2 regions of the Candidatus Clostridium stratigraminis genome follow, and region 2 is predicted to be linked to the other one. Evidence: riboswitches for the same ligand, from Rfam matches in the RefSeq annotation. Region 2 holds a riboswitch; the other holds the start of a gene.

Region 1 (7,889 bases), on a different contig from region 2:
GGGAAACATCTGTAAGTAATAAGTTTAGTGCAACTGTTGAAGGTAAGGGCACTGAAGCTATAGAAGAAGGTATTGCAAGCATTATAGTAAAAAATTCAAGCAGTAAAGATCAGTGGAGCTTTAGCCTAATTAATAATGATAAGCAATATACGCCTAAAGCAGTTAAATGGATTGATGATGAAAATCTTTTAGTAATTGTAGGACATGGCCAAGGCATGGTTGATCTTGGCGGAGAATTATATATTCTTAATGTAAATACTGGACATATTGCAAAGGCTGATCCACAAAATACAGCAAAATTAAATACACTATCTCAAATTACTAAAATTAAATCAGTTAAAGCCATTAATGCAAATACTCTAAGTATTAATACTGAGGTTCTTGTATATGAAGATAATACGATGAATAAGAATCACAGCGAAAATAGAACTATAACCTCACCCTTTGGTGAAATTGTTAATACAATTAAGTAATTCAAAATTAAAAGCAGGATAATTCTCCTGCTTCTTTTACTGTTCTTGAAGTTATATTATAATAAGTAGTATGAAAGATAAATGGTTAAATATGTATTTATAATATGAGGTAGCTGCATGAATAATTCAATTGAACTATATAATAAAGCTGTAAGATTTTACAACGAAGGGTATATTGATAAAGCACTTGAATATTGTGAAAAAAGTATATCAAGTAATTTAAAAAATACAGCTGCTATAAATCTTAAAGGATTGCTGTATTATTTTAAGGGCGACCTAGATTCCGCTGAGGCCCTATGGAAGATGAACTTTCAGGTAAACAGAGACTTGGTATCAAAAAAATATTTAGAGGATATTAGAAATGATAGAGATAAGCTCCTTATTTATAAGGAAGCTTTAGCAACTATAAATGAATTAAGGCTTAAAGAAGCAGTAAATTTGCTAAAGAAATGCAAAGAGAGTGATTTTAATTGTATTAATGTAAAAAATTCTTTAACTATTTGTTATATAAAGCAAGGGGATTATAATGCTGCAGTTAAATTCATTGAGGAAGTACTTAAAATTGACAGGAAAAATGATATTGCGATAAAAAATAAAAAAGAACTTATAAGTTTAGGTATAGTGAAGAAAAAATTAAAATTTAAGTATATTGCTATACCAATTGCATGTATAATCATAGGTTTGGCTTTAGGTTTTGTAGTCAAAAATATAAACAAGGCAATAGCAGCCAAAAACAACATAAGTGAACAAGCTAAAATATCTGCAGGTAAAAACAATACAAATGAACCTGCCAAAGCTCCTACAGTTAGTAGTACTAATGCTGCAAATGATACAATAGCAGCAAATGAAAATACTAAAACTGTAAATGAAAATATATTTAAAAGTGAAGAGTTTAAAAGTGCTGTAACTAATCAAGACTATGAAAAACTGTACAGCATGGCAAATGAGTGGAAGGACAAAGAATTAAATATAAATGATAAGACCTTGCTTCAAAAAGGTATAGAACTACTACAAAGCAGCGGTATAGAATATTTTTATGGTAAAGGCAGACAAGCATTAACGTCAAAGGATTACAAAACTTCCGAAAAATATTTTACTATGGCTTGTGATTATGGGAAAGAATATTATCTATATCAGGATATACTATATATGTTAGGCTTCAGCTTTAAAAATGATAATCAAATTGATAAGTGCATAAAATATTATGAAGAATATGATAGTAAGTTTTCTAATGGCACCTATGAGCAAACAGTTTTGTATGATATGAGTTTAATTTATAAATCTGTAGATGTAAAATTAGCTAAAAATTATGCTTCAAGACTTACTAAGCAGTATCCTAAGTCTATTTATAATAATAGTGTAATAAATAATATTTTAGCTAAATAACGTTACAATGCTACACTTGATATATTAATTATAATAATATATAATATTAATATAATAAAATACCATCTAGGGGTATGTAAAGAGGTTAGAGTCTAAATGGACTTTTACGAGTAATTTGCGAGCGGAAGCGAGTAATCTTAAATTACTCAGTGTGACCACTAAAAGGAGGAAATAAAATGATTAAAGAAATAATGGATAATAATTTTGAAGATGAAGTAATGAAAGGCAATGAAGCTGTAGTTGTTGATTTTTGGGCTCCTTGGTGCGGACCTTGCAAAATGCTTGGACCAGTTTTAGAAGAACTAGAAAAGGACTATAACGGAAAAGTAAAGTTTGTAAAGGTTAATGTTGATAATAATCCAGTAGTATCACAAAAGTATAGGGTATCAAGTATACCAACAGTCATGGTGTTTAAGAATGGGTCTACTGTAGATACAATGGTTGGTTTTAGACCAAAGATAGCTGTTAAGGATTTAATTGAAAAGCATATTTAAGTTAAAGCTGCTTTAAGGCTGATAGGGGTGAAGGGTGTGTCGCAAAGATATGATATAGCAATTGTGGGCAGTGGACCAGCTGGGTTATCTGCTGCTGTGAATGCTAAAATAAGAAATAAAAATATCATTGTTTTTGGAAGCAAGGATTTAAGTGCAAAGCTAACAATTGCTCCAAAGATTAATAACTACTTAGGGCTTCCTAATATAAGCGGCAGGGAATTAAAACATGAATTTGAAAAACACATTAAAGCTATGAACATCCATATAACTTATGAAAGAATCAATTCTATTTACGCAATGGGAGACTATTTTGCTTTAATGGTTAATGAGAAACTTTACGAAGCAAAAACAGTAATATTGGCAACTGGAGTTGAATACACAAAAGCCTTAAAGGGAGAAGAAAAATTTTTGGGCAAAGGTGTAGGCTATTGCGCTACCTGTGATGCACCCCTATATAAGGGTAAAATAGTAACTATCATAGGCTATAATAAAGATGCTGAAGAAGATGCTAATTATGTTAGTGAACTTGCTGCAAAAACCTATTATGTTCCAATGTATAAGAATGTGGGAAATCTAAAGGATATTATAGAAATTGTAGTTGATAGACCTATAGAAATAGCAGGAGATGATTTGGCTCACAGCTTATTACTTAAAAATAAGATTATAAAAACTGATGGTATCTTTATCTTAAAGGACAGTGTTCCGCCTGGGCAATTGGTTCCAGGTCTTACTATTGAAGAAGGTCATATAAAAGTAAATAGAAGCATGTTAACAAACATTGAAGGCTTATATGCAGCTGGTGATTGTATTGGAAAACCTTATCAATATATTAAGGCTGCAGGGGAAGGACAGGTTGCGGCATTAAACGCAGTTTCATACCTTGATAGTAAATAAATTTCACATAAAAGAACTCCTCAAAATTATTTGAGGAGTTCTTTTATGCCTATTTAATTTTTAAAAATTATTGATTAACTACGAAAAAAACATGGTTTCCTATAGGTTTTACATTAGCTTTTTCTATGTTCTTCATCCAATATGAAGTTGCAATTTTAGGATTATAGAAGAAAACTGCTTTATTTGTAGGATCTTTACCACTTAAAGCTTCTAATACTGCATCATAACTTGCTTTATCTGGTATGACATCTATTCGACCATTAACTAAACAAGAAAAGGCGTTTTTTTGCTTTATTACACCTTCAATAGATTTTGGAAAGCCTGGGCTTTGCAATCTGTTTAGTATAACAGAGGCAACAGCAACCTTTCCTTCATAGGGCTCAGACCTGCTTTCAGCATAAACTATTTGAGCCATTAAATAAACGTCGCTTTCTGTTACATAAATAGACTTTTGGTTATAGTTTAAAACTTGTATTGCGTCTATCTGCTCCTTGTATAAATCACAATCTAATTCACTAGCTGCTTTTACATTGGACAATGGTATAAATAAAAAGAAACATAAAAATAAAAATACTAAAGTGTATTTTTTCATTACAATCCTCCTTTTGCCTACGGGGTTAGCTGACGGGTTCGGTAAAGGCATAACCTACGAAATAACGATTCACCCCAAAAAAGTGGTTTCCCCGTGTTTTAAAATAAAAATAAAACTTAGGCTAATGATATTATTCCTCTATTTTTAAAAAAAATACAATATTTAAATAAAAAAATGACATACCATAAAAGGTATGCCAATATTGGTAATTTTAAGACTGTAATAAGTTTTTAAAATCAGTGTATGCTTTTAAAAAGTCACTATAATCCTTTATTACATTATTATATTTAGAAGTTGGTGATGCATATAATTCAGTAATTCTACTGCTGGTTAAATTGGCTTGGGAAAGTTTTTCATTATTTATAGAGTATAAAAGGCTTTCCATATAATTGTTGTATTCGTCTATACTTGTATTAAATGCCTTGTAACAGGTTATGGCCTTAGAAGGCACAGTTATATTTGAGAACTCCTGAGAAAGTTTGTCTAAGTTTGTTTTGTTATTATTAATATCAGAAATAACTGAATCAAAGTTTGAATTATTGGCCCTTGCAGCTATTATCTTATCTGAAAAATCAATTTTAATAGGTAAAAACTTTGCTATTATACCTTCCATGCTATCAACAAAGTCTAAATTCTGTTTTTGAATAATTTCATTATCTCTTTTAAGCCTTACTAGTTCGTTAACGTAGCTAGAGGTATTAACCACTAGAGTGCTTAGCTTATTATTAACTAAAGGTTTTATAGCTTTTAGCTTTATAAGGGAGTAGTATTTATTACAATCATCTTTGTATTTATTTAAATCGGCTCCTGCCTTATCTAAGTCATTTCCGTTAGGATTACTTAAAATTAAGTTAATCTGCTTGAAAATAAGTATATTTTTATCTATACCATTAAGTAGGTTATCATGATCTGCTTTATATTTCTCAACTGGAATAATTCCTTGAAGGCTATCCTTAATTTTCGACAAATTATCTATTTTTGCAGGTAGGTCTTTTCTAATTTTATCAGGATCAATAGTTTGTCCAACAATAAATGCTTCCGTGCTTGTGTTTTCTTGATTTATCTGATCCACGTAAGACTTAACAGCTTTTTCGTAAGTATTTAGGGACTTTCCAATTGAAAGATAATATGTGCCATAAAAGACCATGGATACTATTAATGCAAAGGCTAAAACTGACAAAATAATAATTAAATTTTTGTTTTTCTTTCGCTTCAATTTTGTGACCTCCTCTATGTTCCTAAGTAATGGCTTATAAATTATTTATACTATATTATTCTAGCATTCATATTAAAATTCCTTCTATGTTTAATTTTATTATAAATATATTTAATTTTATAATTCTGCGTATACTACTACAGCGTTTATTAGTGTATAATTGTATATATATATTGAAAAGAACAGGAGGGCGAAATCACTTGACAGAATTTTTTAAGATTATTTTTAACAGTATAAAGACAATAAGTCCATTTAACATTTTGGATATTATAGTGGTTTCCTATATATTTTATAAGGCTTATATGTTGATTAAAGAGACAAGGGCCGTCCAGCTACTAAAAGGAATTCTGCTAATTTTACTTTTACTTCCTATTAGTTCTTTTCTGCAGCTAAATATGCTTAACTGGATTTTAAGCAAAACCATAACTATAGGTGTACTTTCTATGATAATTATTTTTCAGCCTGAAATTAGAAGAGGTTTAGAGCACCTAGGAAGAAGTGCCTTTAATGATAGACATATATTAGAAGATGAAGAAATAATGGAGAAGGTAGTAGGCGAAGTAGTTGACGCTGTTGAGAATTTATCTAAATCTAAGACAGGGGCTCTTATTATAATTGAAAATCGTACTGGACTTGGTGATGTTATAGCAACGGGTACTAAACTTGATGCCATAGTTTCTTCAGCACTTTTAGAAAACATATTTGTTGTAAATACACCACTCCATGATGGAGCTACAATAATACGAAATGATAAGATTATCGCCTCTGGCTGTTTTCTTCCATTAACTAATAATGATGAGATTAGTAAAGCCCTTGGAACAAGACATAGAGCTGGACTAGGGATATCGGAGAATTCGGATGCGCTAACCATAATTGTATCTGAAGAAACTGGAAACATATCACTTGCGGTAAATGGTAAATTAACAAGAAATTATACAAAGGATAGGCTTAAAGATATTCTTGTAAGAATATTAAAAAGCAGGCAAAAAAAGAAATTAACCTTGAGAGAGAGGGTGAGGTTATGGAGCAAAAAAATACTTGGTTAATTAAAATATGCTGTATTATAGCGGCTTTTGCCCTTTGGCTTTACGTGACTAATGTTGAAAACAATAACAACTCTCAACCAATTTCTGTACCTGTAACTTTAGTAGGACAAGAAAACGTAACCTCACAAAAGCTTCAAATTCTTCCACCTTCTCAGCCCTATACTGTAACGTTGCACGTGAGAGGATCTCTATCAGATATAGCAATAGGCAAGGAACAATTTAAGGTAGTAGCAGATTTAAGTGAATTTCAATTTTCAAAGGGTACAAAAAATATACCTGTAAGGATTGAAAGGCAGCCGACTAACGTGTCAGTTTTAAATAGTGAAAGCTTATATGTAACTGTAAGCTTTGATACACTAGTAGAAAAAACATTACCTGTAAAGATAAATATTAATGGGAAGGTTAAAGATGGATACTATGCCCCTCAAAACTACTATATTAATCCAACTGATGTAGTTGTAAGCGGTGCTGCAAAGTATGTAGAACAAGTTAATAGTGTAGAAACAACTGTTGATTTAAAGTCTGCAGAAAAGGACTTAGGTTTTAAGCTTCCGCTTAAAGCTTTAGATGCCTCTGGGAAGGAAGTTAAAAATGTTGATATTAATCCTTCATATGTTGATGTTTCTATAGCCGTAAAAAAGATAAAGACTGTGAACATAAACGTAAAGACGAAGGGCAGCGTAAGTGGTGATTTAGCATTAAAATCTCTGCAGCTAGTACCTGATAAGATAGATATTGCCGGAGGAGATAATATTAATGATATTACTTCACTTGATACTGAGCCAATAGATTTAAGCACACTTACTCCAAATAAAACAGTAGTACTTAAGATTATTGTTCCAGATGGTGTGATTTTAACAAATAGTGATGGTACAGTAAAGGTAAAAGCCATAATGGATAAAATAATTCAAAAGAATTTTTCCTTAGATATAGGAATTAAAAATCTTAATGACTCTTATACTGCAGCTTTAAATAATCAAAGTGTTTCCTTAATTATCTCGGGACCTGAAAGTAAGGTAAATGCCCTTACTAATGCAGATTTTAATTGTTATATTGATTTAAATTCAATTGTAACTGAAGGGGAACACACTGTACCAGTTAGTCTAACAATTCCTGATGGAATTACAAAAATATCACAAAATCCGCAAAGTATAATTGCAAGTGTAAAGAAAAAGGCTTCACAAACTACAACTGGAAGTGGAGGACAATAATAGATGCCCATAAGAGTAAACAATATAATACTTGACATAGAGGAAGATAAAAATATATTAGAAGAAAAAGTTTTGAAAAAGCTGAGACTCACAAAGTCTCAGCTTAAATCAATTAAGGTCTTAAGAGAAAGTATTGATGCAAGAAAAAAGGATGATGTGAAATTTAATTACACATTAGAAGTTACTACAGAAAATGAGAAAGCACTTCTTGCAAAACTTAAAGATAAGGATTTAAAGCTTGAGACTATAAAATATACGGATGAAGTAATTTTTGGCACAAGAAAAATGAGAAACAGGCCAATAGTAGTTGGTATGGGACCGGCAGGTATATTTGCCGGCCTTTTATTAGCTAGAAAGGGATATAAGCCAATTATTATAGAAAGAGGACAAAAGGTAGAAGAAAGAACTATAAGCGTAAATAAGTTTTGGAGTACAGGTAAGCTTAATAAAGAAACCAATGTTCAATTTGGGGAAGGTGGAGCCGGTACCTTTTCAGACGGGAAATTAACAACAAGAATAAAGGATAATCGATGTGATTATGTACTAGAAGCCTTTGTTAAAGCTGGGGCACCCGAGG
Region 2 (7,889 bases):
GCTAACTACCTTTTTTTCAATATTATTTTCTAAACTAACATTGTCTTCTTTTAGCTCTCTTTTTTGCCAAGAAAAAAAGTAGGTTTTAACAAGGTTATATATCACCTCATGATCATAGGGAGAAACTATAGTAATGAATGCATTATTAGGACAGTAGTATTTATTATAATAATCTACAATTTGCTCCTTTTTAAACCTTTTTACTGTTTTTTCTTCACCTAAGGTATCATATCTTAAAGGACTATTAGTAAATGCAACTTCATTAGCCCTTTTAAAGCTAAAATCTTCAATATCATCTTTACTTGTTCTGATTTCTGCAAGTATAACTCCTCTTTCTCTTTCTATTTCTTTTTCAGGAAAGATAGAATATTGTATCATATCAGACAATATATTTATTGAGGGTTCTAATTCTTCTGCAAGGGCCGTAATACTATATACCGTACAAGAATAGTCAGTGTAGGCATTGTACTCTCCACCCCTATGTTCTAAATAATCATTTAGCTCTTCGTTATTAAAATTGTTAGTTCCTTTGAAAAGCATGTGTTCAATAAAATGGGAGATACCTCTATCGTTAGAATTTTCATTTATTGATCCAACCTTTATGCCAATATGTATAGAGGAAAGCTGGCTATCTTTTTTTATAGAAATTAAATGTAGACCATTTTCTAATATGTGAATTTTTGCATCAAAAATGTTTTTATTCATGTAAACTCCTTTAAAAATAATACTTAAGACAAAATCTCATACTTACTAATTATAATACATTTTCCTTAAAAGTGATATATGTTCTAATTTTATTGACTTAAGAATAAATACAAGCTAAAATAGACAAGTACTTTAAATATCTAAGGTACAGGCAGTTCGTAACCATCCTGCCTTAACAAAACTAGGAGGAACAAAAAATATGAAAAGTAAAACTCAAAAAATTGTAATTGCAGCACTTATAGCAGCAATTTACGCCGCATTAACCATGTCTTTAGCCTTTATGAGCTATGGTGAAATCCAATTTAGGGTTGCAGAAGCCCTTACAATTTTACCTTTTTTCTCATCCCTATCAATTCCAGGACTATTTATTGGCTGTGTTATAGCAAATCTTTTAAGTTCAATAGGACCTTTGGATATAGTAGTTGGTTCTTTTGCTACATTAATTGCAGCTATTATTACCTATTACATAGGAAAGAGTAATATGAAATTTAAAAAGTATATTGCTCCACTGCCTGCTGTACTTGTTAATGCAGTGGTTATAGGGCTACTATTAACTTACACAGCAAACATTCCATTTATTTTAGCAGCACTGCAAGTTGGTTTTGGTGAACTTGTATGCACCTACGTGCTTGGATTACCTCTATTACTATTTATAGATAAAAACACAAAAATAAAGCAGTACTTTCAGTAAATTAGTACTTTATTTTAAGTTAAAAATTATTTCAATTTAATATTATGTGTAATATTAACAGCATAAATATTAATATATGTATATTGTATTCTCAAGCAATGTATATGGAGGTATGAATGTCAAGATTTATAAAAATACTTGCCGTATTAATATTAATACTTTTAGTTGAAATATTTTTTATATACAGAGGTTACCTAAAAAACAAGAATAGTAAAATACCAACTATTGAAGAAATCAATCCACACAAATATTCAGCTCAAATTTCAATAAATTATTAATTCTAAGACACTGAATCTGGTTATTTTATGTAACCAGATTTTTGTTTTACTTATTGTTCTATTAAAATAATTACTGTATAATTTTTATTGTGATTTAAATATAAAATACAAAAGGAGTTTTAGTTTTGCTAAATAATACTACTAAATTAAATACAAATAAAATCAACAGAAAAGGCATTTTAAAAGAAAACCTCCAATTACTTGCAAAAGATACTTTATTTTTTGTAACTCTCTTATGCCTTTATTTAAAATCAATACTTTTTATTTTGCTTATAAATAGCGATAAAGCCACATCCTTTAAAGTAGGTTGGGCATTTTATGGAAGTCCCCATCTATTAGTTTATTTATGTTTTATTATTATTTTCTTGTCCTTTTCTTTTTTATTTAAAAATAGAGGCAAGCTTCTGTATTTTATAGTTATAGATCTATTATTTACCTTTCTATTATTATGTGATTTATGGTATTTTAGAGGTTTTAATAGTTTCATAACCCTGCACAATTTAAGTCAAACTGGAAATTTAAACAATTTATCTAGTGATGTATTCTCAATGATGAGGACAATAGACTTGGTTTTTGTAATTGACTTTATAATTTTAATTCCGTTAACTATATTTTACAAAAGCCAATATAAGAATCAAAAGAGATTACCTATATTTTTTTTATTGAGCCTATTGATATCTATAGGATATATATGGTTTGACCATTACAAAATAGATATAGTTGAAAAAGGACAAAAGACCATACTTTTTAGGACTTGCTGGACACCTACTCAAACAATAGCTAATTTATCTCCTCTAGGTTATCATATTTATGATGCCTATAACTATTATGAAGATAATAAGACTTTTAAGCTTTCGGGTACTGAGAAAAATCAAATAGAAACTTGGTTCATGAATAATAAGGAATCCCTTCCAGACAATGAATATAAGGGAATGTTTAAAGGTAAAAATTTAATTCTAATTCAGGTTGAATCCTTAGAGAATTTCGTTATAGGGCAAAAAATTAACAATCAAGAAATAACTCCTAATATAAATAAATTATTAAAAAACAGTTTTTATTTTGATAACTATTATGAACAAGTATACAACGGAACAACCTCAGATGCAGAGTTAATGACCAATACATCAGTTTATCCTGTAAGACGCGGTAGTACTTTCTTCCGTTACCCTAATAATAGTTACAATTCTCTGCCTAAGCTAATGCAAGGTATTGGTTATTCAACTATAGCACTACATCCTGATAAAGGTTCCTATTGGAATTGGATGCCTGCTCTTACTTCCATTGGTTTTCAAAAGGCAGTGGATGAAACCTCTTATAAACTAGATGAAACAATTGGACTTGGTTTAAGTGATGGTTCTTTTCTTCGTCAGGCAGAACCAATAATCGCAAAGCAAAAACAGCCCTTTTACAGTTTTATGATAACATTATCAAGTCATGGACCTTTTGATATTCCAGCACAATATAGAGAATTAAAACTAGACAGTAAGCTCGATGAAACAAAATTAGGCGGTTACTTTCAAAGTATTCATTATACTGATAAACACATTGGAATTTTTCTAGACAAGCTTCAAAAGGATGGTGTCTTAGATAATTCAGTAGTAGTGGTATATGGTGACCATACTGGAATACACAAATATTACGATGATGAGGTTTCAAAAATTCAGCCTCAAGAAAGCTGGTGGCAGAATAATAATATGAGAGTACCTCTTATTATATACACTAAAGGTATGGAATGTAAGAAATTCAGTAATATTGGCGGACAAGTTGACCTTCTTCCTAGCCTCGCTTATTTAATGGGTGCCGATACCAAATCTCTTGAAAGAACGGCTATAGGTAAGAATTTATTTAATACCAATAAGAGTTTTGCAGTTCTGTCAAATGGAGAATATATAGGTAACAGTTCTAGTGAAAAAGAAAAAACCTCAGAAATTGAAGGTATAACTATTTCTGATACAATAATAAGAAGTAATTATTTTAAAGATAACGCAAAATAACTTAAAGGGATGAGTTAAAAGTTTTTAACTCATCCCTTTTTTTTCATATCACATATATAATATTTCTGCAAAGCTATAAAAATCAATGATAAATAGAAACTTCTTTTAATTAAGCTTTTTCAGAATTTGGTTTTCTATTAAATATTATAACTAAAATTGTTATAAATAAAAGGCTTAATATTCCACTAACTACAAAGGCTGAGGAAGCTCCAAGCTTATCTGCAGCTGTGCCTGAAAACAAATTACCTATAGGAGTTGAACCTGCAAAAACTAAGGCATATACGCTCATCACCCTTCCCCTGTATTCATCTTTAGCATTTATTTGGAGTGTAGAATTTGCTGTTGTGGAAAAGTAAATATTAAATACACCAGTTATAGCTAAAGAAAATGCAGCTATGTACTCCAGTTTACTTAATCCAGTGAGCATCAACATTATTGATACTATAATTGAGCTTAGCAGCAAAGTTGAATGTTTAGGACCCTTCCTACTTTTTAAAGATACTGTAACAGCACCAATAAGTGAACCTATTCCCAATGATGCCATTAAAAATCCATAGGTTCCTTCAGACTGATGAAGAACATTTTTTGTAAATACAGGAAGCAGTACATTATAATTAAAAGCAAAAACTCCCAATACAAATACAATTAAAACTGTTTTCATTAGCTTTGGAGTCTTATAAATGTATAATAACCCATCTTTAATTTCCTTTAATATTTTACTTTCCGAATTTGTTTTTCTTACATAAGGGGTTGGTTTTATTTTAATAAGTCCATAAATAACCGCTATGAAACTAAGGCCATTTAACAAGAAACACCATCCAGCACCTAGTAGAGACATGATCAATGCACCAATTGATGGTCCAAGAATCCTTGCTAAGTTAAAAACAGCAGAATTTAATGCAATTGCATTCATTAAATCTTCCTTTCCAACTACCTCAACTACAAAGGTTTGTCTTGTTGGTGTATCCAGTGTATTTGTAAATCCCAAAATAAGAGCTATTATAAGTATGTATGAATATTTTACTGTATGTGTAAATACTAAAATTGAAAGAGTTAAAGCAAGGAGCATAGAAATGCTTTGAGTTATTAATAATATCTTCTTCTTTGGAAATCTATCTACAACTACTCCTGCAAAAAGAGAAAATATGGTTATAGGCAGGAATTGAATAGTTCCAACAAGTCCAAGCAAAAATGGTGAACCTGTAATGGTAAAAACCAGCCAAGATTGACCTATACTCTGCATCCAGGTACCTATTAAGGAGATACATTGTCCAAACCAATAATATCTAAAGTTTTTATGGGTTAATGCATGGAAATTATTATTACCTAGTCTTTTAAATTTCGTCATTAAATTCATTCATATGCCATCCCCTCTTAAATTAATCCTTATTTTATAATATAATATATTAATTTTTGTCGCAACTTTATGTATATTTAAAATTGTTTTAAAAGTTTAATTTTATAATATATAGTTTAAATTAAAATAAGCCTTAATATACTTAGGAATTAAACACATACCATCATTTGCCCCCATTTCCACATATATTGCATAGAAATATAAGATTTCTTTTGTTACAATAATCACATACAAAACGCCGAATCTCCAAAAGGAGTACGGGGGATTTATCCTGGGGTGAATCTCATTTAATGAGTAGGGTACCTCTTACCCGAACCCGTCAACTAACCTCGGAGGCAAAAGGAGGCAATTATGCTAAAATCTAAAATAACAAAAAGTTTACTTTTTGCTCTATCAATCTCATTTCTATCTGGTAATTTGGTACATGCTGCCAGCTATAAAGTTGTATCTGGTGATTCTCTATATAAAATAGGAAATTTATTTAATACTAATAGTTCAGTGCTTATGCAGACTAATAAATTAGGTTCTTCTATGATTTATCCTGGACAAGTATTAAATGTACCTGCTGTGCAGTATACTGTAAAAAGCGGAGATACCTTATATTTAATAGCGAAAAAATTTGGTGTTTCTCTAACTGCTTTAAGAACTGCAAATAACTATTGGATTGATGCTATATATCCAAATCAGACTTTAATAATTCCGGGTACAAGCTCTTCACAAAGTTCATCTCCTTCAACTTCTGTAAGTCAGGCATCTGCAGGTGTAATTCCTTACACCGAAGCAGACTTAGATTTATTAGCTAGACTTATAAACGCTGAAGCTCAAGGTGAGCCATATGAAGCTAAGGTTGCTGTTGGTGCTGTTGTAATTAACAGAGTAAAAAGTGCTGATTGGCCAAATACTATTAAAGATGTAATCTATCAACAAATAAATGGTTACTATCAATTTACACCAGTTTTAAATGGATGGATTAATAATCCTGCTACAGCTGATAGTAGACAGGCTGCCTTAGATGCATTAAAAGGTACAGATCCTACTCATGGTGCACAGTTCTATTTTGATGATAGTACTACAAATACTTGGCTTTGGTCAAAGACTGTAGCATTAAGAGTTGATAAAATGGTTTTTTCATATTAATCTGACTATATTAGGAACTTCACAGTTAAAAATTTATATAAAAATAGCTACAATATATAAAATATGATGCATGAGCTCATCGCTTCGAAAGAAGTTCTAAGCTCTCAATAGCCACAAAACCAAGTGTTGAACTAAATTCATTTCATTCAGACATACAACACGAAGGCTTTGTGGCTATTCTTTCACTCAAATAAACGAATAGCCTAAGGCTTTGGAGTTTTTTTTAAACTTGGCACTGGGCATCTTAAAAGCACTCGCTGCCACTCATAAGTTGCCCGTTAAAAGCCATTTAGGCTTTTAACCTCATTCCACATATTTTATATATTTTTGCTAAATTCAATATAAGAAATCTGCGATGAATACTTATATTAATAAAAAAATTTTAGGAGTGATAATTGTTGAAATGGACTCATAAAACATCAATAGCTTTATTGTTTTTAACTGCAGTTACAATTCCTTCTTATAAAACAGGTGCTGTTACTGCCACTTCTATTTCTAGAAGTCAAGCAGAACAAAGAGCACTGAATATGATAAACCTCACATGGACTTATGACAAAAGTAAAAATAATTCTATAGGTTCTACCTATTCTTCTATGGTAACTCAGCCAGATCAGTTAAATGGAATTGCCGCAGATGAAGCAAGAGGAATTCCCTATAATTGGGGTGGTCATGATAGCTTAGATTCAAGTTCATACGGTGCTTCTTGGACAAATTTCTTAGATGCGGTTAATAAGGGAGCCAATACAGGTAATGTAAATACAACTGCAGGTTACGGTTTAATTCCAGGTACTTCAGGCATAGATTGTTCAGGTTTTGTTCAATCAGTTTTTAATATTGCAGGTGATAAACTTTCTACCTATTCCTTATTTGATAACTATTTTACAAAAATTTCTTTGAGTCAATTAAAGCATATGGATATTCTTGATAGACCAGGTGATCACGTATTGATTTTTGATAGATGGGGTACCCTAAATGGTATTAGTGGAGCATATACCTATGAGGCAACTTGGGATCAAGTGTTTGGAGGTATTCAAGGCACTAAAAGGTATTTTGTTACAATGGATGATATTAATAATGGTTATATTCCCGGAAGATATATAAATATTGTTGATGATTCCATTACTACATCTAGTTCCTTAGGTAAAATAGTCAATGTAAATTATGCGGCGAATTTCAGAACTAGTCCTTCTACATCCGGAAGTTTAGCAGGAACCATTCCAAAGGATGCAATTGTGAAAATTTTGAACTTTTCTAATGGCTGGTATCAAATAACCTATAATGGTCAGACAGGATTTATATATGGTAATTTAATTAATTCAAATTTAACCGGCAGATACGTTGCCATTAATAATGCTTACTTACTTAATATTAGGGCATCTGCTTCCGCTAGTAGTTCAATTTACGGAACCTTAGCACAAAATCAATTTGCAGAATTTTTGAACGCATCACAAGATGGTAATTGGATAAACATAAAATTAAATGGAATTCAAGGTTATGTTTACAGCGATTATGTAAAGTACGTAAATTAATTTAATAAAATCAACTAAAAAGTAAGAAGAGGAAAGTATGAGGAACATATTACCACTCTTCTTACTTTTTTATTTGAATATTTTATTTTCTAAAGTAAATAATAACTTTGTATTTTATAATAGTAAGGAGTTGATAAAATTAAAACCTTAAAATGTATCTTAATTTTTTCTTTTTCATTATATATTTTATCCTTCTTT

Evidence for each region. A riboswitch is a leader RNA that binds a small molecule or an ion and turns the genes downstream of it on or off. The one in region 2 is predicted to bind cyclic di-AMP.
Region 1: linked by a shared signal. The riboswitch ahead of ACJDUG_RS11335 (cell wall hydrolase) and the one ahead of ACJDUG_RS12560 (LysM peptidoglycan-binding domain-containing protein) in region 2 are both predicted to bind cyclic di-AMP.

What each region holds. Positions count from the first base shown of each region.
Region 1 covers NZ_JBJHZZ010000007.1:75,971-83,859, reverse strand. The annotation lists gene ACJDUG_RS11355 (DUF4652 domain-containing protein) at 1-473, shown strand, start outside; gene ACJDUG_RS11350 (tetratricopeptide repeat protein) at 591-1,859, shown strand; gene trxA (thioredoxin) at 2,036-2,353, shown strand; gene ACJDUG_RS11340 (NAD(P)/FAD-dependent oxidoreductase) at 2,390-3,247, shown strand; gene ACJDUG_RS11335 (cell wall hydrolase) at 3,315-3,839, opposite strand; cyclic di-AMP (ydaO/yuaA leader) riboswitch at 3,840-3,972, opposite strand; gene ACJDUG_RS11330 (hypothetical protein) at 4,051-5,055, opposite strand; gene cdaA (diadenylate cyclase CdaA) at 5,256-6,101, shown strand; gene ACJDUG_RS11320 (CdaR family protein) at 6,077-7,312, shown strand; gene ACJDUG_RS11315 (NAD(P)/FAD-dependent oxidoreductase) at 7,316-7,889, shown strand, end outside.
Region 2 covers NZ_JBJHZZ010000009.1:55,221-63,109, reverse strand. The annotation lists gene ACJDUG_RS12585 (M16 family metallopeptidase) at 1-705, opposite strand, end outside; gene ACJDUG_RS12580 (QueT transporter family protein) at 905-1,396, shown strand; gene ACJDUG_RS12575 (hypothetical protein) at 1,513-1,674, shown strand; gene ACJDUG_RS12570 (LTA synthase family protein) at 1,800-3,668, shown strand; gene ACJDUG_RS12565 (MFS transporter) at 3,778-5,025, opposite strand; cyclic di-AMP (ydaO/yuaA leader) riboswitch at 5,252-5,377, shown strand; gene ACJDUG_RS12560 (LysM peptidoglycan-binding domain-containing protein) at 5,377-6,162, shown strand; gene ACJDUG_RS12555 (SH3 domain-containing protein) at 6,558-7,691, shown strand; gene ACJDUG_RS12550 (L,D-transpeptidase family protein) at 7,830-7,889, shown strand, end outside.